Regions from separate parts of the Paenibacillus sp. HWE-109 genome, predicted to be linked through region 3. Evidence: riboswitches for the same ligand, from Rfam matches in the RefSeq annotation. Region 3 holds a riboswitch; each other region holds the start of a gene.
The links. Region 3 has a riboswitch for ZMP and ZTP ahead of LOZ80_RS21230 (bifunctional 5,10-methylenetetrahydrofolate dehydrogenase/5,10-methenyltetrahydrofolate cyclohydrolase). Riboswitches for the same ligand answer to the same signal wherever they lie in the genome.
Positions count from the first base shown of each region.

Region 1: it holds a riboswitch for ZMP and ZTP, as region 3 does, so the genes downstream of both, LOZ80_RS16520 (DJ-1/PfpI family protein) here and LOZ80_RS21230 (bifunctional 5,10-methylenetetrahydrofolate dehydrogenase/5,10-methenyltetrahydrofolate cyclohydrolase) in region 3, are expected to answer to the same signal.
Region 2: it holds a riboswitch for ZMP and ZTP, as region 3 does, so the genes downstream of both, LOZ80_RS11680 (phosphoribosylaminoimidazolecarboxamide formyltransferase) here and LOZ80_RS21230 (bifunctional 5,10-methylenetetrahydrofolate dehydrogenase/5,10-methenyltetrahydrofolate cyclohydrolase) in region 3, are expected to answer to the same signal.
Region 4: it holds a riboswitch for ZMP and ZTP, as region 3 does, so the genes downstream of both, rpiB (ribose 5-phosphate isomerase B) here and LOZ80_RS21230 (bifunctional 5,10-methylenetetrahydrofolate dehydrogenase/5,10-methenyltetrahydrofolate cyclohydrolase) in region 3, are expected to answer to the same signal.

Region 1 is NZ_CP091881.1:3,872,844-3,877,567, reverse strand. It holds gene LOZ80_RS16525 (ABC transporter ATP-binding protein) at 1-1,691, shown strand, start outside; gene LOZ80_RS16520 (DJ-1/PfpI family protein) at 2,256-2,855, opposite strand; ZMP/ZTP riboswitch at 2,917-2,995, opposite strand; gene LOZ80_RS16515 (GlcG/HbpS family heme-binding protein) at 3,146-3,619, shown strand; gene LOZ80_RS16510 (sugar phosphate isomerase/epimerase family protein) at 3,687-4,532, opposite strand; gene kduD (2-dehydro-3-deoxy-D-gluconate 5-dehydrogenase KduD) at 4,517-4,724, opposite strand, start outside.
Region 2 is NZ_CP091881.1:2,881,807-2,886,530, reverse strand. It holds gene LOZ80_RS11695 (SMI1/KNR4 family protein) at 1-25, shown strand, start outside; gene map (type I methionyl aminopeptidase) at 289-1,035, opposite strand; gene LOZ80_RS11685 (TetR/AcrR family transcriptional regulator) at 1,041-1,643, opposite strand; gene LOZ80_RS11680 (phosphoribosylaminoimidazolecarboxamide formyltransferase) at 1,741-2,907, opposite strand; ZMP/ZTP riboswitch at 2,958-3,037, opposite strand; gene LOZ80_RS11675 (class I SAM-dependent methyltransferase) at 3,255-3,917, shown strand; gene LOZ80_RS11670 (DMT family transporter) at 4,002-4,724, opposite strand, start outside.
Region 3 is NZ_CP091881.1:4,990,187-4,994,910, forward strand. It holds gene LOZ80_RS21225 (FAD-dependent oxidoreductase) at 1-1,845, shown strand, start outside; ZMP/ZTP riboswitch at 1,910-1,989, shown strand; gene LOZ80_RS21230 (bifunctional 5,10-methylenetetrahydrofolate dehydrogenase/5,10-methenyltetrahydrofolate cyclohydrolase) at 2,050-2,895, shown strand; gene LOZ80_RS21235 (hypothetical protein) at 3,027-3,206, shown strand; gene LOZ80_RS21240 (DUF2524 domain-containing protein) at 3,462-3,662, shown strand; gene LOZ80_RS21245 (hypothetical protein) at 3,706-3,915, opposite strand; gene LOZ80_RS21250 (M14 family metallopeptidase) at 4,006-4,724, opposite strand, start outside.
Region 4 is NZ_CP091881.1:7,384,066-7,388,789, reverse strand. It holds gene LOZ80_RS31720 (helix-turn-helix domain-containing protein) at 1-432, shown strand, start outside; gene glyA (serine hydroxymethyltransferase) at 510-1,760, opposite strand; gene LOZ80_RS31710 (TIGR01440 family protein) at 1,821-2,426, opposite strand; gene rpiB (ribose 5-phosphate isomerase B) at 2,441-2,899, opposite strand; ZMP/ZTP riboswitch at 3,002-3,082, opposite strand; gene LOZ80_RS31700 (low molecular weight protein arginine phosphatase) at 3,141-3,713, opposite strand; gene LOZ80_RS31695 (manganese efflux pump MntP) at 3,754-4,314, opposite strand; gene LOZ80_RS31690 (L-threonylcarbamoyladenylate synthase) at 4,378-4,724, opposite strand, start outside.

The DNA of each region.
Region 1 (4,724 bases), 1.1 Mb from region 3:
GGCCTTCTGCCTTGGCCGCAATATTGGATGGGATCGTTAAAGTGATTCCAGCGGCGCTGTTAGTTGATCTTTTCAACACATACTACATTTTCATTGCTGATCCCAATAAAGCTTTAAATGTCAGCAGGCTTTGGATGGACTGTATTATTTTGTTCGTCTGGCTATTGGTATCGTATGCTACATTTGCGCTGCTGTACGATAAGTCGTATCGCGCAGCTTATACCTTAGCTGCCGAGGGAAGGCTTAAATTGGCCGAGTATCTGCGTCATTTATCCCTAGGCTACTTTGGCAAACGTGATCCCGGTGATTTAACGAATTTATTGTTAGGCGATTACGCGCAAGTGGAGCATACGATTTCTCATAATGTGCCGCAACTTATCACGGCCATTATGCTGCCAATCTTAGCGTTAGTTGGCTTGGTATTCCTCGATTGGCGAATGTCACTGGCCATGTTTATGGCTATACCGTTGGGCGTGCTGCTATTATGGCTGACAGACACGCTTCAGGCACAGCTCAGCAGGAATCATGTTCAAGCCAAGAATGAAGCAGCAAGTCGGATGCAAGAATATTTAACTGGCATTCGTGAAATTAAAGCACATAATCTGGGCGGGAAAAGATTCGAACGATTGCGTTTGTCCTTTGATCGCTTGATGCGTGCATCTATTCGCCTGGAAGGTATCATGGGACCCGTGATTATGGGAGCCATGCTGCTGACTCGGTCCGGGATGACAATTATGATTGTTGTCGGCAGTTATCTATTGGCAAGCGGAACACTTACACTTCCCGTCTTTCTCCTATTTTTGTTGGTGGGGAGCCGAATTTTTGAGCCATTGACCCTGGTGCTGATGAGCTATGGCGAAATGCGCTATTCCGCTTATAGTGCGCAGCGAATTATGGATGTGCACAGGGAACAGCCGATGCAGGGGACTTACAGCATAAAGCCGTATGGCTCGATTGTTTTCGATCGGGTAACCTTTGGTTATGATGCTCATTCGCCTGTGTTGAAAGACATGTCTTTCACCATTGAGCCCCGAACGATCACAGCCTTGGTGGGGCCTTCTGGCAGCGGGAAGAGTACCGTAACCCGCCTCATTGCCCGCTTCTGGGATGTAGATCAGGGGTCGATCAGCATTGGCGGGCAATCGCTCCGTGATGCCGATCCAGAGAAACTTTTCAAGCATATTTCGATGGTATTCCAAGATGTGTATCTGTTCCAGGATACCATCGGCAATAACATCCGAATCGGGAATATGGAAGCTACTCAGGAAGAGGTAGAAGAAGCAGCCAAGCGTACGTGCTGCCACGAATTCATCTCCCAATTGCCACAAGGTTATGACACGCCGGTGGGAGAAGGTGGCTCCACGCTATCAGGCGGGGAGAAGCAGCGACTTTCCATTGCGCGCGCATTATTGAAAGATGCCCCGATCGTGCTGCTTGACGAAGCGACGGCCTCGCTCGATCCCGAGAACGAATCCGCTGTGCAGCAGGCCATTAATGAGTTGGTTGCGAATAAAACTCTGATTATCATCGCCCACCGCCTAAAAACCATTCAAAACGCAGACAGCATTCTAGTGCTGGATCAAGGTCAGCTTGTTCAAAGAGGCACGCATAGCGAGCTAATCTCGCAGAATGGTATTTATGCGAATCTATGGAATTTGCAGCAGGATTCTGATGGTTGGCAAGTGAAGTAGCGGAAGATGTGCAGCTTTTTTGCTCCTCCTCCTAAGCTAAACAGGAAAAGCTCCTGCTATTTTATCGATTTCCGCCTGAAAAGTTGGATTACATGGAAAAGCTCCCTCTACTTCTGATGAATGCTCGCTGAATTGCGATATTCTCAGAAGATAGAGGGAGTTTTTCCCGTTAGATGGCGGAATAGAGTGGTTTTGACAAAAATAGCAGGAGGAATTCCTGTTAATAGTTTTGTAGATATCACAGAATATAGCCCTGCGCGATAGTAAGGATAGTCCATCTTCACTTGTACTTGCTGCACAAACCCGGAATCCGTAAGGGATTCAACGACAAACAAGCCTAAGTAGCGGAAGATGTGCAGTTTTTTTGCTTCTCCTCCTAAGCTAACAGGAAAAGCTCCCGCTATTTTATCGATTTCCGCCTGAAAAGTTGGATTAAATGGAAAAGCTCCCTCTACTTCTGATGAATGCTCGCTGAATTGCGATATTCTCAGAAAATAGAGGGAGTTTTTCCCGTTAGATGGCGGAATAGAGTGGTTTTGACAAAAATAGCAGGAGGAATTCCTGTTAAATTAGTTTTGTAGATATCACAGAATATTGCCCTGCGCGATAGTAGGGATAGTCCATCTTCACTTGTACTTGCTGCACGAACCCGGAATCCGTAAGGGATTCAACGACAAACAAGCCTAAGTCGAGCGAGGCCGAAACGCCGCCTCCGGTAAAGAGATTTCCGTCTTTGACAAGGCGTGTTTCGATAACCTCCGCACAGTAAGGGGCTAATAATTCATAAGCTGATGGATTGGTTGTGGCCTTCTTGCCTTTAAGAAAACCGGCTGCCCCAAGCAGCAATGCGCCTGTGCAGACAGAAACTTTGTAAGTCGCGGCAGATGCAGTTTGGAGCCATGCGATAAAGTCAGCATCATATCGTAGTTGACGGGTTGCAAATCCACCGGGGACAAATACCAAACCATAACCGGAAAGATCGGGAGAGACACGATTAGCTTTCATTGTTAACCCGCGATCATCGGTTATTTCCTCTTGCATGGCACAGAAGTCCCAGGAAACATCAGCTTTTGCCCCCAGTATCCGCAGCCAAGTAATTGCTTCATAGAACCCTGTGAAGTCTAGCGTTGTTACACCATCAAACAAAACGAAGGCAATTTTCATAGTGATGCACCTGACCTTTCTATTGTCCATAAAACAAAAAAAGCACTTGATCTGTGATCAAATACTTTGCCCAGGCGTACGGCTGTCTGCAATGTGCTCCCTCATGGTACCCCATGTTTACGCCAGTTACACATCGGTTCAATTACAAGTATTTTACAATTGTTATCCTAAAACTTCAATCTCATTTTTCGAACGAACAGCAAGACTTATTCCTGTGTTATCCCCATATGAATGGAAGAGGAGTTTGCACTCAGGCGAATAGGAGTTTACAGGGAGGAGGGGGTCCATGCATGAAATCCGTATTAAAATTGGAATTAGAAGAAGCGAAGGTCATGATAGAAGCGGGTATTGAAGCAGCAAGAGCGGCCGGCACAGCGGAGACGATCTGCATTGTCGATGATGGCGGGTACTTGATTGCGTTGGAACGAATGAATGGCGCTCGGAATACGAGTCCGGACATGGCGATTGCCAAAGCCTTCACCGCCAGCGGTCACAGGCGTTCGACGCATTTATTCACGCAGCCTGGGGGGCCGGCGACGATACATGGGGAAGCTTTTGGCATACATGCGATGATGCCGGGCAAGTTTGCTATTTTCGTTGGCGGCATTCCTATTGTGGTTAATGGAACTGTCATCGGGGGTGTCGGTGTCAGCGGAGGGGCCGGGGAAGATGATATTGCTGTTGGTGTTGCTGCACTGAAGGCGCTGCAGCGTCATTTGGGGAATTCTTATACGGTTCTAACGGAGCCGGATATCAAAAAGTAAGCGATTTAACGAGCCCCAAAGGGGCTGCTTTCAAGTAGATATAACTACTTAAAGGCAGCCCTGATTTTTATCCCAGTAGACCTCTTACATATTGAATGGTGGCATCCAAATTATCATCGGAGACCATCTCTAACGAAATATCAACGCCTGGCTTGGCTTGATGAAGCTTGTCCAGAAAGGATTTTGTTTGGAAAATACCATGCCCTGAGCGCACGGCCTCGAGTGTATCACTTTGCACGTTAACATCCTTCAAATGAGCAAGAACGATCCGGTCTCCGAAGGCAGCAAAAGCTTGATCGAGAAATGCTTCCTGCGATTCAATTGCCGCGATCGGGAGCAAGTTGACCGGATCAAAGACGACGCCCAGATTGCTGGAGGGAACTTCTTCCAGAATCCGTGCCATTTTTGCACTGCTGGACAGTGTATGTGTGGCAACAGGCTCCAAACCGATGAAAACACCCCAGCGTTCCGCTTCCTCTGCTAGTTCCTCGACGGTTTGTTTAAGTGTCGTCCAGCCAATATCTTCATAACGCTCAGCATCGTGAGCGAGATAAGTCGTTAATTCAGCGGTTTCTGTTGCGACGATGGAAGTCCCGAAATCTCGGGCAAATCGCAGATGCTCTTTGAACCGATTGATCTCAAGACGCCGCTGCTGCGGGTCTGGATGAATCGGATTGATATAGCAGCCGAGTACGCCGATACGTATGCCAGAACGATGAAACTGCTCGCCGATATGGTTCGCTAGTGCGGGACTGAGTTTGCCAATACTTGTGTCGATATCACGAATCGCTTTGCTGAGCGCCAATTGTACGAAGTCGACGCCTCGTCCGCTAAGCTTCTCCGTTAGTTGCTTCAGTGGCAGCTGTCCGACTGTATGAGCTAACGTGCCAATCCCCATTATCTCGCCATCCATCCGCCGTCCACGCAAAGCACGTGACCGTTCATATAGTCTGAAGCTGTGGAGGATAAGAAGACAACCGGACCTTTGAGATCCTCCGGAGATCCCCAACGACCTGCCGGAATACGATCGGTGATCGATTGTGTGCGTTTCTCGTCTTTTAGAATTGGTGCTGTGTTGTTCGTTGTCATATAACCAGGAGCAATC
Region 2 (4,724 bases), 2.1 Mb from region 3:
AGAAGAAACGAAGGATATGTCTTGAGGTACTTATTCACAATCTGTTCTCTCACGCAGAGTTGGACTGAGCTAAAGCTATATGTTAAACAAAGAGCGGGCTTCAGCTCCCCGCTCCTTCGTATTGACTCAATCCTTTTCTAAATATGTCGAACAAGTAGGCCGCCGGTCGTAATCGGAAATTTGGCGAATTCGGCCAAGCTGCTGACCATCATCGGCAATGAATTATTAGGGGCATGTGTCCCGCCTTATCCCAAGTCCACTCATATCGTTAGTTGTAAGAAGATTTTATTACTGTGCGGTCAAAATAATCGGGCCATCCGCAGTAATGGCAATTGTATGCTCGTACTGTGCGGAAAGCGAGCCGTCAGCGGTTCTGGCTGTCCATCCGTCGGCATCAATCGTCATTAACGCTTTTCCGGCATTTAGCATCGGCTCGATCGTAAGAACCATCCCTTCCTTCAAGCGGAACCCTTTGCCCGGATTCCCGACATGGGTATAATTAGGTTCCTCGTGCATCTCCCTTCCTACACCATGACCGAGAAGATCGAGCACCACCGAGAATCCGTTTCGCTCGGCATGGGTTTGAACCGCGTGCATCACATCGCCGATCCGGTTACCGACGACAGCTTTGTCGATACCAAGATATAAGGATTCCTTCGTTACCTGCATCAGCTTACGCGCTTCTTCCGACACCTCGCCAACTGCATAACACCAAGCTGAATCGCCGATCCAGCCATCAGCTTCCGCGACAATGTCAATTGTGACGATATCGCCTTCCTTGAGCGGCTTCCGGTTCGGAAAACCATGGGCAATGACGTCATTGACAGACGCACATGTCGCAAATGGATAGCCGTTGTAGCCTATCGTATAAGCCTTGGCGCCATTATCCTTCAGGAACCGCACCGCGAACGACTCGATATCGAGCGTCGTGACACCCGGACGAATCATACCTGCGATTGTTTGATGAAAAGCAGCGACAATTCCGCCGGCTTTTCTCATTTCTTCAATTTCTGCTCTCGATTTCAGGATGATCATTCCATTCATCTCTCCTTTGATTGTATGCCCAAAAAAATCATGTCGACGAACCCTTCCACATCCATCTCGTTCCGCATATTGTGGTGGATGTTCAATGCTGCGCAGCCAACGAGCGAGCCAAATATCAAATTAGCTGTTTTCTCTGGTGATTTGGAACCGATCCCTTCACGAATCATGTCCACAAACGGCAAATAGATTCGTTCCTGAAAATCGGTAAACAGCTTAATGAACCGGTTTCCCGGGAAGTGATGGAAATTATCTGCAACCGTTTTTAACAAAATAAAGACGGAAGGATCCTTGATACACTCCCGCAGAAGCAACCTGGAGAACGACTCCGCTTTAAGCAAACTGTCACTGTCCCCCGTCAAAGCGGGCTTCACTGCCGACTCCGTTCGATTCAGGGCATCCCACAGTAAATCTTCCAACAGCATGTGCTTATTTTTGTAGTAATGATACACAGTTCCGTAGCCGAGCTCTGCCTTTACCGCAACATCGCGTATTTCCAATTGAATGCCTTTTTCCAAATATACTTCCGCAGCCGCTTGCATAATTTGGTCCATCCGCATCTCCCGGATCGCGTCATTTTGTTCTTTGGTACGTGGTGACATGGCTCCTCCTTTTTTAGACCTGCTGTAATGTCAATTTAAAACAATATACATCATTTAGCTGTAAGGATCAAGTACTTCAACTTTAATTAGTGACAAATTAATGATGAAATGAACGGATATTCGAATAGGCCATTACAATTCCATATTCGTTTGCAGCTTCAATAACTTGCTCATCACGCAACGAATTACCGCTTTGGACCAGGTACCTCACTCCACTCTGAACAGCCCGGTCAATATTATCACGGAAAGGCAGAAAAGCGTCAGAAGTATATGAAACTTCTTTTAAGCCTGTTAACCAATTTTGTTTCTCTGCCTTCGCAAGTCGTTCAGGTACCCTATTAAAATATTGTTTCCATTGCTTTTCTTCGGCAGGTGTAAAGTCCTCATTCGTCCAACCATCAATGGCATTATTTACTTCAGTACGGGATATTCCGGCACGGAAAACCATTTGTTGTGCGATTGGATGTTGTCTTAACCACCAATTATCAGCTTTTTCAGCTGCAAGTCGCGTACAATGAATTCGTGATTGTTGCCCTGCACCAATTCCAATGGTTTGTCCGTCAAGCGCAAAACAAACAGAGTTTGATTGTGTGTATTTGAGGGTGATCATTGCAACGAGAAGATCCCTTTTAGAGTTATCAGGAATTATTCGCTGCTTGGTTACAATGTTATTGAAGATTTCTACCGATATCGCTGCATCATTTCTTTCTTGTTCCATTGTAATACCGTAGACTGATCTTTGTTCGATTGGATTGGGTACATAATCAGGATCGATCTCTAAAATGAGATAATTTCCGTTCTTTTTCTTTTTTAAAAGTATCAGAGCATCCTCGTCATATCCTGGTGCAACAATGATATCGGAGACCTCTTTTTTGAGTAAATTCGCTACTGTTACATCAACTTTATCACTAAAAGCCGCACAATCACCAAACGAAGACATCCGATCCGCCCCTCTGGCTCTTGCGTAAGCGCTGGCCAATGGGGATAGCTCTAAGCCTTCAACAAAATAAGATTTAACAAGCGAGTCACACAACGGAGAATATACAGCTGCACCAGCTGGGCTTACATGCTTAAAGGATGCTGCTGCCGGTAGACCGATACTTTGTCTAAGTTCTCGAACTAGTTGGAAAGCGTTTAATGCATCTAAAAAGTTAATGTAACTTGCCTCGCCATTTAAGATCTTTATAGGTAGTTTTTCTCCAGAATAAATCTTTGCCTTCTTTTGATGTGGATTCATTCCATACCGCAGATTAATATCTTCCATTCAAAAAACCCCTCTCAGAAAATAAAAAAAGTATTCAGACTTTAGTCCAAATACTTTGCCCAGGCGTACGGCTGCTATTCTGCGTGCTCCCTCATGGTTCACCATGTTCGCGCCAGTAACACACAGATTAATTCTTAAGACAATTTTACACAATGGAGTCATTATTTACAATGCATATGGATGCTCATGTTGTTCCAATTCTCTTGGTTATTCAATTAAGACGACTCCGTCTGAAGACGGAGCTGCATTTCATCCGTCGGATGGTTCAGGCACGCTAATCCATCCCATATAATGAAATCGATAAGATGCAAAAGGAATCGATTTCACTATAAAGGAGATATATGTATATGATGAAAAACAAACGAAAAAATAAAGATGTCGGAATTTATGGCTTAACTGCAAAGTGGTACGATAAGAATTCTCGCAAAAGTCGAATGACTCAAATGCAAGATTACGCGAATGAAGTTGCAGCTTTAGTCGGCACAAATGCACATATTTTGGAAGTTGCGCCTGGGCCGGGTTATTTGTCGATTGAACTCGCCAAGAAAGGGTTTAACGTTACAGGAGTCGAGATAAGCGCAGACTTTGTGAAAATAGAAAAAAATAATGCAAAAGAAGCAAATGTCTCCGTTGATTTTAAGGAAGGTAACGCATCTAATCTACCATCCGAAGATAACTTTTTTGATTTTATTGTTTGCAGTGCTGCATTCAAGAACTTTAAGGATCCGTCAAAGGCGCTGTGTGAAATGCATCGAGTGCTGAAAGAAGGTGGAACATCCCTAATCATCGACATGAATCATGAGGCAACCTCTGAAGATATTAACAATGAGATTAAACAGACAGGAATGAAAGGATTTGACAAGCATTTTGTGAAATTCGCATTTAAAACTTTCCTAAAACAAGGTGCGTACACAATAAAAGATTTTGAATCACTTTTAAACGAAACACCATTTAAGAACTACCATATCAAAAAAGAGGGCATTAGTTTATTTGTCTATCTTTATAAATAGACCGGGAAAGAAGGATCCTTTTGGGGCGTCGACGATGATTCAACAGCTCCCATTAACTGCAAAGCGCAGTTTTTTTCTTGTCACTCATGCACCTACTGATGTCTCTGCTCGCACCTTTTTCATCGAGGCCGTTATGGTAGCAAGAACCAGCAGAAATCCGCAAATGATGATGCCTGTTGAAGGGACGTTGCCAAGCAGGATGTAATCAAAAACAGCTGTTATAACAGGCTCCAAACAAAACACAATCGCTACAACAACCGATGACAGTTTTCTCTGTCCAATCGATTGCAATAGGTTGGAAAATATAGAAACAATGACGATCATAAACGCAATTGCTGCAATTGTATGGACATCTCTAGGTATTATTTGTGCAGAGAACCATTCAGAATGAAACAGTCCGTAATACACGGCAACCAAACCAAAATAGAATGCCGAACCCGCTACGGTAAGAAAAGAAACCTGAATGACCGAAGTTTGTTCCTTTTGCAATAACTGATTCATAATTACAATTGTATAGGCATACCCAATCATACCTATGAGGCCCAGTACGTCTCCGATCTGAAGAGTCAGCTTGTATGGCTCAAGCAAAAAAGTTATCGCTATCAAGGATATGCCTATTGCCATTTTCTCATTCAGACTAATCTGCGTCTTATAGTGTATATATTGCAATAAGGGAACAACGCCAACGATCAGGCTATTAATCATGACGATCCTCGTCGGAGTCGTATATTGTATCGCATATATGGAAAAAAAGCTGAGTACGAAGTTGGCCAGCCCTAGTTTGAACAAGCCTGCTACCCACAATTT
Region 3 (4,724 bases):
ATGGGGTCTGAACGTCGGATTCACTTTGACAGCCGCGTTTACCTAGACTGCACGGGGGATGGCCTTGTAGGCTTCTTGGCAGGCGCCAAGTTTCGTATTGGCCGCGAAGCCCAAGAGGAATTCAACGAAGAATGGGCTCCGCTTGTCGAAGATGATATCACGCTCGGAAGTACGCTGTTGTTCTACACCAAGGATGCTGGCCGTCCGGTTAAATATATCGCACCTAGCTTCGCCAAAGATATCACACAGACTTCAATCCCCATGAAACGTGTCATTCGCAGCGGGGATAATGGCTGTTCGTATTGGTGGATTGAATGGGGCGGTGAACTGGATACTGTTCATGATAATGAACGCATTCGCGACGAATTGTCCTCCGTTATTTACGGGATATGGAATTACATCAAAAATTCCGGTCAATTCGACAGCGACAATCTCACGCTCGAATGGATCGGTTCCTTGCCAGGCAAGCGGGAATATCGTCGTTTCGTTGGGGACTACGTGCTGAATCAGAACGATGTTATCGCCCAGGAACTGTTCGCTGACCGCGTTGCTTTCGGCGGTTGGTCCATTGACCTGCATCCGCCGCAAGGCATGTATGCCACTGTGAGCGGCTCGAAACATATGCATATGGATGGCAGCTACCATATTCCTTTCCGCTCGCTCTACTCCGTCAACGTGACGAATATGTTGATGGCAGGACGCAATATCAGCGCGTCCCACGTGGCCTTCGGCACTACGCGCGTCATGGCAACCTGCGCTGTCATCGGCGAAGCCGCCGGCACGGGAGCCGCTCTTTGCGCGGCGAAGGGCATCTCGCCTCGCGAGCTGCACGACGGCCACCTGGGCGAGCTGCAGCAAACGCTGCTGCGCCAGGACGCTGCTGTGCTCGGCCTGAAGAACGCGGATGCAGCCGATCTCGTGCGCAGCGCGGCCGCCGTGAGCGCATCCAGCACGCTGACCCAGCTTGCGCTGGAGCAATCTGCGTCTAGCCTGGCATTGGATACGCACATCGCTTTACTCTTGCCGGTAGATCCATTCATAGAAGGCGTAGAACTGCTCTTAGACGCTTCGGAAGCTACTGAGCTGACTGTTGAGCTTTGGAGCACAGGAAAGCCGCAGAACTACGTTCCTGCTAGTCTGGTGAGTTCCATCCAAGTTGCTGTCCCGCAAGGATCACAGCAATGGGTGACGGCTCCGCTTGCGTGGCACCCGGAAACGGCACAGAATGCTTTTATTATTCTGAAAAGCAATCCCGCTGTTTCTGTTCATCAATCCGCCCAACCGCAAACTGGGGTCCATTCATTCGCCTACGGCAGCGAGAAGTCGGCTGATTTCGGCGATATGCATCATCACCAGCCCGTGGTAGACTGGCGTCAGTACCAATTCGTTCGAAGCCCGATCTGCTTCCGCTTGCTCTCGCCTACGGAGGCATTTGCACCAGATAAAGCTTCTGATGGCTATAAGCGTCCTTATGGCGGACCTCATGCTTGGTCATCAACTTCCTTACAAGTCTCCAAGCCCGAATGGCTTGAAGTGAGTTGGACAGAGGCTGTCCATATCCAGAGCGTGCATCTCACATTCAATGATGATGTCAATGAGGATTTAATTAACTTGCATCATCATCGAACAGAATTTGAAATCATTCCGGAACTGGTCAAATCTTATAAATTGCAAGCCTTCAAGAGTGGCGAGTGGACGACCGTAGCAGAAGGAACTAACAATCACACTCGGCATCATGTTCATGCGCTGACAGCCCCTGTGACAACGGATCGAATCCGTGTTCTTATTGAGGCTACGAATGGCTCTGAGCGAGCTGAGATCGTGGAAATTCGCTGCTACAGTTAATCTGGATGCTCTAGATGCTAAGCTTGCGTTTTACAGGGCAGACGATTATGATAAATATAATTGAAAGTTAATGTGTAACTGGCGGAACATGGATATCCATGGGGAAGCACATTGATGCATATGCCGTACGCCTGGGCAGAGGTAAGGGGAGTTATCCCCTTGCCTCTTTGTGTTTTTATCATCCATTCGAAGGGTTGTGGCAAGATGAATTCTGACAAATTGTTATTGGACGGTACCCGCGTTGCCCGTCAGATCCAACAAGATTTAGCCATTAGAGTCAGCCAATTAGCGGCAAAAGGCATCCAGCCCTGTCTGGTTACCATCCTGGTTGGTGATGATCCGTCTTCGGAAACCTATGTGCGCATGAAAGGCAATGCCTGCCGTCGTTTGGGGATTCAATCCAGACGCATTCATCTCGCGCAAACGACGACAACGGAAGAACTTATTGCTGTCATCCATGAAATGAACCAAGATTCCTACGTTCATGGCATTCTCTTGCAGCATCCGGTTCCGCCTCAAATTGACGAAAGAGCCGCCTTTGAAGCCATTAGTATTCATAAAGATGTGGATGGCGTTACGATGCTGGGCTTTGCGCAAAATGCTTTTGGCGAAGCCAGCTTTCCTTCCTGTACCCCTGCGGCGATCCTAGCCATATTGGAAGATTATCAAATCCCTATCGAAGGCAAGCATGCCGTCGTTATTGGCCGCAGCCCAATTCTTGGCAAGCCTGTTTCCCTAATGCTTTTGAACCGAAACGCAACGGTCACCATCTGTCATTCCAGGACAGTCGGTCTCGATCATATCGTTGGATTAGCAGATATTCTCGTTGCTGCAGTAGGCAAACCAGCCTTTGTTCAAGGATCTTGGATCAAAGAAGGCGCCATTGTGATTGATGCCGGATACAATGCAGGGAATATCGGCGATGTCGATTATGAGGCTTGTCTCACGAAGTCGAGTGCGATTACACCTGTTCCAGGCGGCGTAGGTCCGGTAACCATAGCCATGCTGCTCAAGCACACCGTGGATGCGGCCGAAAAGGTAGGCCAGTAACCATCGTGCGACATTATTTTCTTTTTAAAATAGGTCTTAATAACCCTTGTTTAACCTAACATGGTGTGTTATATTAAAAGTGCGACAAATCAAGGTTTTCACTTCAAAAAGTTGACATAGGAGTGATGAAAATGGGCCAAAAATCCATTCAAATCTCGCAAGGTGAAGAAGTTATTCGCGTAGAGATGACTGTTAAGGAAGCGCTTGCTTTAACTGGAGCCAAATTTAGTCAGAACCACAAGCTAGAAACAGATGCCATCAAGAAGCTAAAACAAACATTGGAAGACAAGCTGCTCACTCCCAACCATTAATTGTATAGATCTATTCGGCTTATCGCCCTGACTGACGATGTCTATCGTCTGGCAGGGCTTTTATTTTTTTATCGTATCAAATTCCTTCGAATGCTCATAATAATCTCGCACTCCCAAAACGTACATCAAGAGGTGAAATACAATGTCTGAAGGTCATAAACAGCAAGGACAAGGCAGCAAAAACACTACAACACGCACACAGGATCAGAAAAGCGGAAAAGGTCATAAATAAGCACACAATGAGGAGGTCAACCCATGCTAGATCAGCTAGAAAGTAATTACGATTGCGCCAATGCTGGTTCTGACCTGCATCAGCTCAAACAAGAACTTGAACAATTCCAGAGTCAATCTGCCGGTTCTGGCAACGAGCGTGATGAGCATCGCAACCGACTGGAAAATCAAATCCGCTTTATTGAAAATAAGTGCTCCATCACGCGCGAACATAACCCGCAATAAGCGAAAAGTCCATGGCTCCTTTTGGGAAGCATGGACTTTTTCATTAGTTTAATTTGCGTCTTGTCAAAATACACGGAACCCCTTTACCCATAGCCCCCGGCTGAGACATTAAAGATAAATAACGAAGTCCCCTTGTGCAAGGTGTCTTGCAAACGGCGCAAGTGGACGATTCTACCATTCTCATCGTGTACTGCACTCTGGATGACAGTTCCTTCTTCTTGGATACCTTGCCCTTCCCTTTAGGTGGTGCCATATTCACGCCTCCCAACAATTTCCTCCCTTCAGTATATGAAGCTTGGTCGGAACGGTTCTTGGGGGGCAAGGTCAAGTTCAAGCTACTTGTCTAACGACTGACAGCTTGCAAATCCAAAGCAGTTAATAGAATCGGCACTATTTCAAAATAGAGGGAAGAAAATGTTTCTATTGGCAGGGGATTCTCCCCATAGCCGACTTCAATCGTGAAACCGGGCTTGCGAAACTGTTGGATATACCAGTCCTTGTAGCCTGCGTCACTTTCTGACAGCTTAACAGCTTTATAGTTGCTTGCGAGCGACAATCGCTCCGCATAAGATTCAGACTCTGGGGGTTCATAGCCGCGATAATTCCAATATATTTCTCTACCTTGCGTATGTAAGGCCAAGACGAGTTCGAAAGCGTGATTCTCCGTAAATTGGGCCATCGCCGCAGCCTCCGGCTCAGTCAGTGGGGCTTCCCCGCCGTAATCCCGCTCCCCCGGTCCCAATTCACCTCTGCGGGCAGCCTCCTCTTCCCAATGTGCCGGGAACTGGTCATTCAAATCTACCCCGCGGATATTCGCTTTCCAATTGCTGAAATCCATGCATCCGCCGTTCCACTCCAGCAATATCTCACGGTACGGATGTTCTTCCGCTACACCTTGCAGAACGAGATCCACGCCATCGGGGTTCACCATCGGGACTATCCATAAGGAATACTCGGCAAGAAGCCGTCTAATATTGCTGCCCTGCCATGCCGTACCTCTGGCATAAGCGCAAGCCAGATCCTCCACAAACTGCATCAGCAGCGGTGTCGTAATCCACTCAT
Region 4 (4,724 bases), 2.4 Mb from region 3:
TTCCTCAGCCTGGCGCATCATCAGCGTGTTGGCAAATCCATTTTTGACAAAGAACTGGGGCTTGGTTTCATGGCAAGCGTCGTCGCCGACGAAGGCTGGGCCCATGCCCATGAGGACTTGGTCGTTGCCTACTTGAAAGCCCACCTGCTGGCGAACCGGCTCATGCGGGAACAGCCTAACAAAGCAGCCAAGTTCTTCAGCCTGGAAACCGGATTTCCCGAAGAAGTCATCCACCGCTCCATTTCCCAGATTAGATGGGATGCGGCGCTCTACCAATCAGATCTCACTCGTCTGAGTTATTTTGACTCGACCCGGCAGACAGATATTGCATATAACATCGCCTATCTCCGTATCGCTGCTCAGGAGTTAAAGCTTCCGACGCTTCCCGTCCATCCGATCGCTGGCGCTTGGCAGCAGGATCATTATTATTAAGTTGAAAAAACACAAAGAAGCTGCCTTCAAGCAGATATCATCTACCTAAAGACAGCTTCTCTTCTATAAGTTAAAAATTAGTAAGTCAAACCTGGGTAAAGCGGGTATTGAGCTGTCAAATCTTTCACAAGACCGCGAGCTTTTTCCAATACAGCTTCGTCTTTCGGGTTTTTCAAAGTAAGACCGATAACTTTGGCGATCGTTTTCATCGCTTCTTCACCCATGCCACGGGACGTTACAGCCGGCGTACCCAAACGGATACCACTTGTAATGAACGGGCTAGTTGGGTCGAAAGGAATCGCATTTTTGTTCGCTGTAATTCCGATTTCGTCAAGCACGTGCTCAGCATCTTTACCCGTGATGTTCAGGTTGCGAAGGTCGATCAGCATCAAGTGGTTATCCGTACCACCGGAAACTAGGTTGATGCCTTCAGCCGTAAGAGCTGTCGCCAATGCTTGTGCATTGTTGATGACATTTTGACCGTATACTTTGAAATCCGGCTGCAAAGCTTCACCGAAGGAAACAGCTTTCGCTGCGATTGTGTGCATCAAAGGACCGCCTTGGGAACCAGGGAATACCGCTTTATCAATCGCTGCAGCCCAAGCTTTGCGCGTCAAAATCATACCACCACGTGGTCCGCGAAGCGTTTTGTGCGTTGTTGTTGTAACGAAATGCGCGTGCGGCACTGGGTTCGGGTGCAAACCAGCAGCAACCAGACCTGCGATATGCGCCATATCGACGAAGAACAATGCGCCTACATCGTTAGCGATGGATGCCAAAGCTTCGAAATCAATCGTACGCGGGTAAGCACTTGCGCCAGCTACAAGCATGCGAGGCTTATGTTTGAATGCCGCTTTGCGAACATCGTCGTAGTCGATGCGGAAATCTTTTTCGCTTACGCCGTAAGCGACGAAGTTGTAAAGAATACCGGAAGCATTCACCGGGCTGCCATGCGTCAAGTGACCGCCATGTGCAAGGTTCATACCAAGCACCGTGTCGCCAGGGTTCAGAGCTGCCAAGTAAACAGCCATGTTCGCTTGTGCGCCGGAGTGCGGTTGAACGTTCGCGTGTTCAGCACCGAAAAGCTCTTTCGCACGGTCGCGAGCGATATCTTCCACGATGTCTACGTACTCACAGCCGCCATAGTATCTTTTGCCTGGGTAGCCTTCTGCATATTTGTTCGTAAGTACAGTACCCATTGCTTCAAGAACAGCTTGGCTTACGATGTTCTCAGAAGCGATCAGCTCGATTTTGTCGCGTTGACGGCCAAGCTCAAGGTTCATTGCTTCTACGATTTTCGGATCTTGTTTGTTCAGAAAACTTGTCATGGGAAATTCCTCCTAGAAAATAGTCATATCTGTTTAATCATCATTCACCGAGGGAATAAGTTAACAATCCGCATCTGGTGCGGCTGTCTGGTATAGCTGCTCAGCTGTATCTGCCGAATAAACAGCTCGGATACCGCCAATCAATTTGGGCCGTGTGAACGCCATTGTCACATAAGCATGACCAAGGTTTCGCACTGGCGGCCTTGCAGGAACAGCGACACGACGCAGATGCATCCCAATCAGGGTACTGCCAATATCGATACCCGCATGGGCCTGAATCGTCTCCACAACCACGGGCTTCGCGAAGTGGCGATAGGCATAAGAGGCCATGGAGCCACCGGCTTTGGGAACCGGGATCACGGATACAGGCTCAAGCTGCGGCGTTAGCAGCAACAGCTCTTCTTCAATAACGAGAGCACGATTCAGATGTTCGCAGCATTGAAAAGCAACATGCAGCCCGAATTCGCGGCTAATGCGCTGCACCGTGTCATAAATCGGCTTCGCCGCATCCAGCGTACCCGACGTGCCAATCCGATGCCCGAGGATTTCACTCGTGCTCGTACCGATGACCAGAATATGACCTGGCCGCAGGCTGCCTACTTGGATCAACTCTCGAAGATTCGTTTCCAAACCTTCAGCAACATGGTGAAGTATGGAATCTGTCATGATGGCGCCCGCTCCTACGCTTGAACCGTGAAGCGATCTTCGATGCTTTGCACTTTATTAATGCGGTTCTGGTGGCGAACACCTTGGGAAAACTCGGTTTCCAACCAGATTTTCACGATTTCCTCGGCTACGCCGGGGCCGATAACGCGTTCCCCTAACGCAAGCACATTCGTGTCATTATGCTCACGCGTTGCTTTCGCCGAAAATAGATCATGGACAAGCGCACAACGGATACCCGGCACCTTATTCGCGGCAATCGACATCCCGATGCCCGTCCCGCAAATGAGAATTCCTTTATCAGCACCGCCGGAAACGACTTGCTCACAAACTTGAAGCGCATAGTCGGGATAATCCACCGAATCTGCACAGCTGCAGCCATAATCAATAACCTGATGGCCTAATGATTCAATAAAAGGAATGATTACATCTTTCAAACGATAGCCTGCATGATCCGCACCTAAGGCAATTTTCATGAATAGAACGCTCCTCATCTTCTTCGAATTCGACCATCCTATTATATCCCAAAGCGCGCTAAAAACGAAAAAAAGAGCGGACACGCTAGAATAAGCGCGTTGCTCTTTTGCCCAGGCGACCGGCCGTATAGCTCAATGCTCCATTGTGGTTGCTCCCACTCGTCGCCAGTTACATTGAGTCTTGATTGATAGGTCTATTTTACCGCATTCCGGCTTAGGTGTAAAGATGTATCCGTATTTCCTACGTGCGGATTTTCTTAACCAATTTATCCAAGCTGCTGCTGATCTCTTCCGCCGTTTGCCGATAAACCTCCAGAGGTCCGCCGAACGGATCGGATATGTCATAGTCAGGGATTTCCTGCTCGAGCTGGTAGATCCGACTTCTTTCCTCCACAGAAACGGCTTGCGAAAGAGCCTGCTTGAGCTGAACCTCGGTCACGAGGCGCTCTCTCTCTTCAATCGCTTGCCGAACACGAGTATCGTCTTCCACATACTCTTTGAGCGTAAACGTCTTCTCCATCGCATCAGGAAACCGCTGAATGACGGTCCTTTTGTGCCCCATGGTCATGGTTAAAATAAGGTCGGCCCACTGTACTTCCGACTCCTGAATCGCTAGCGATGACAGCGAATCCTTGAAGCCCGCTTCCTGCAGAAGCGATGCGCTGTTCCGAGAAATAGGACCGCCGGATATGGCCGATACCCCTGCTGAACGAACCTCCGCCGCAAGCCCTTCTTGGTGCACCCGAATACGCAGCAAACCTTCTGCTAATGGACTGCGGCACGTATTTCCTGTACATACAAATAGAATTCGCAACTTGAAATCCCTCCCTTAAAGCTTCTATATCTTCATTGTATCATAGCAAAAACTTGATCCCAAACGCCAATAAAATCAGCCCGCCGAAAGCTTCGCCATACTCACCGACCCAGCCGCTCACCCGTCTGCCAACCAGTAAGCCTGCAATCGATAGCAGTCCGCCAAAAAGACCGAAAATAAGTACTGTCAGTACAATATCTGTAGCAAACATGCCCAGCGATACCCCAACGGAGAACGAATCTATACTGACGCTAAGCGAGAAAATCATTAACCCCCATAACGTTCTATGATCAAAGGCGGTCGCTTCTTCTCCGCGAATCGAACTATACACCATATGTGAGCCTAGTAGAATAAGCAGGCATCCCCCTGCCGCAGTAGCTACATTACCAAGGAGCAACGAGACATATTGTCCCATGAACATCCCCATAAGAGGCATAATAATGTGAAATAGTCCAATCACGAGGCTAATTTTCAAAATATCCAGCAAACGAATCCCTTTCATGCCTATGCCTATGCCCAAAGAAAAAGCATCCAGACCGAGAGCGATCGCCATAATAATAATCGTGACCAGCTGTCCCAATTCCACACCAGATACGTGCATCGTGCTATCCCCCTTGTCCGCTTTCTCTCCCAAGATATGCGGACAAACAGGGAATCATGCTAGCTAAACACGTACAAGCCTGTGACCGGCTGCTTTGCGCAGACGATTCATAATGGCAAGGCCAATTCCGACTTCGGGGCAGCCTTCTGCCACAATGTAAGCTATACCTTGTTGATCGAATTGTCTTAACGCCGCATACAGGCCATGAGCAATCGATGCCGGTTCCGACAACGACCCGCAAGCAATAACCAGATCAGCGTCATACTGCGAGGCTCTCTCTTCGAAAGTAAGCACACCTGTGGATTCACCTCGTGCTCGGGCAGCCCGAATATCTTGCTGAATCCAAGCCATCACAGCTTCAGCGTGATCTCCCTGCACAATATGCATAAAGCCTTGCGGTGCATAATGCG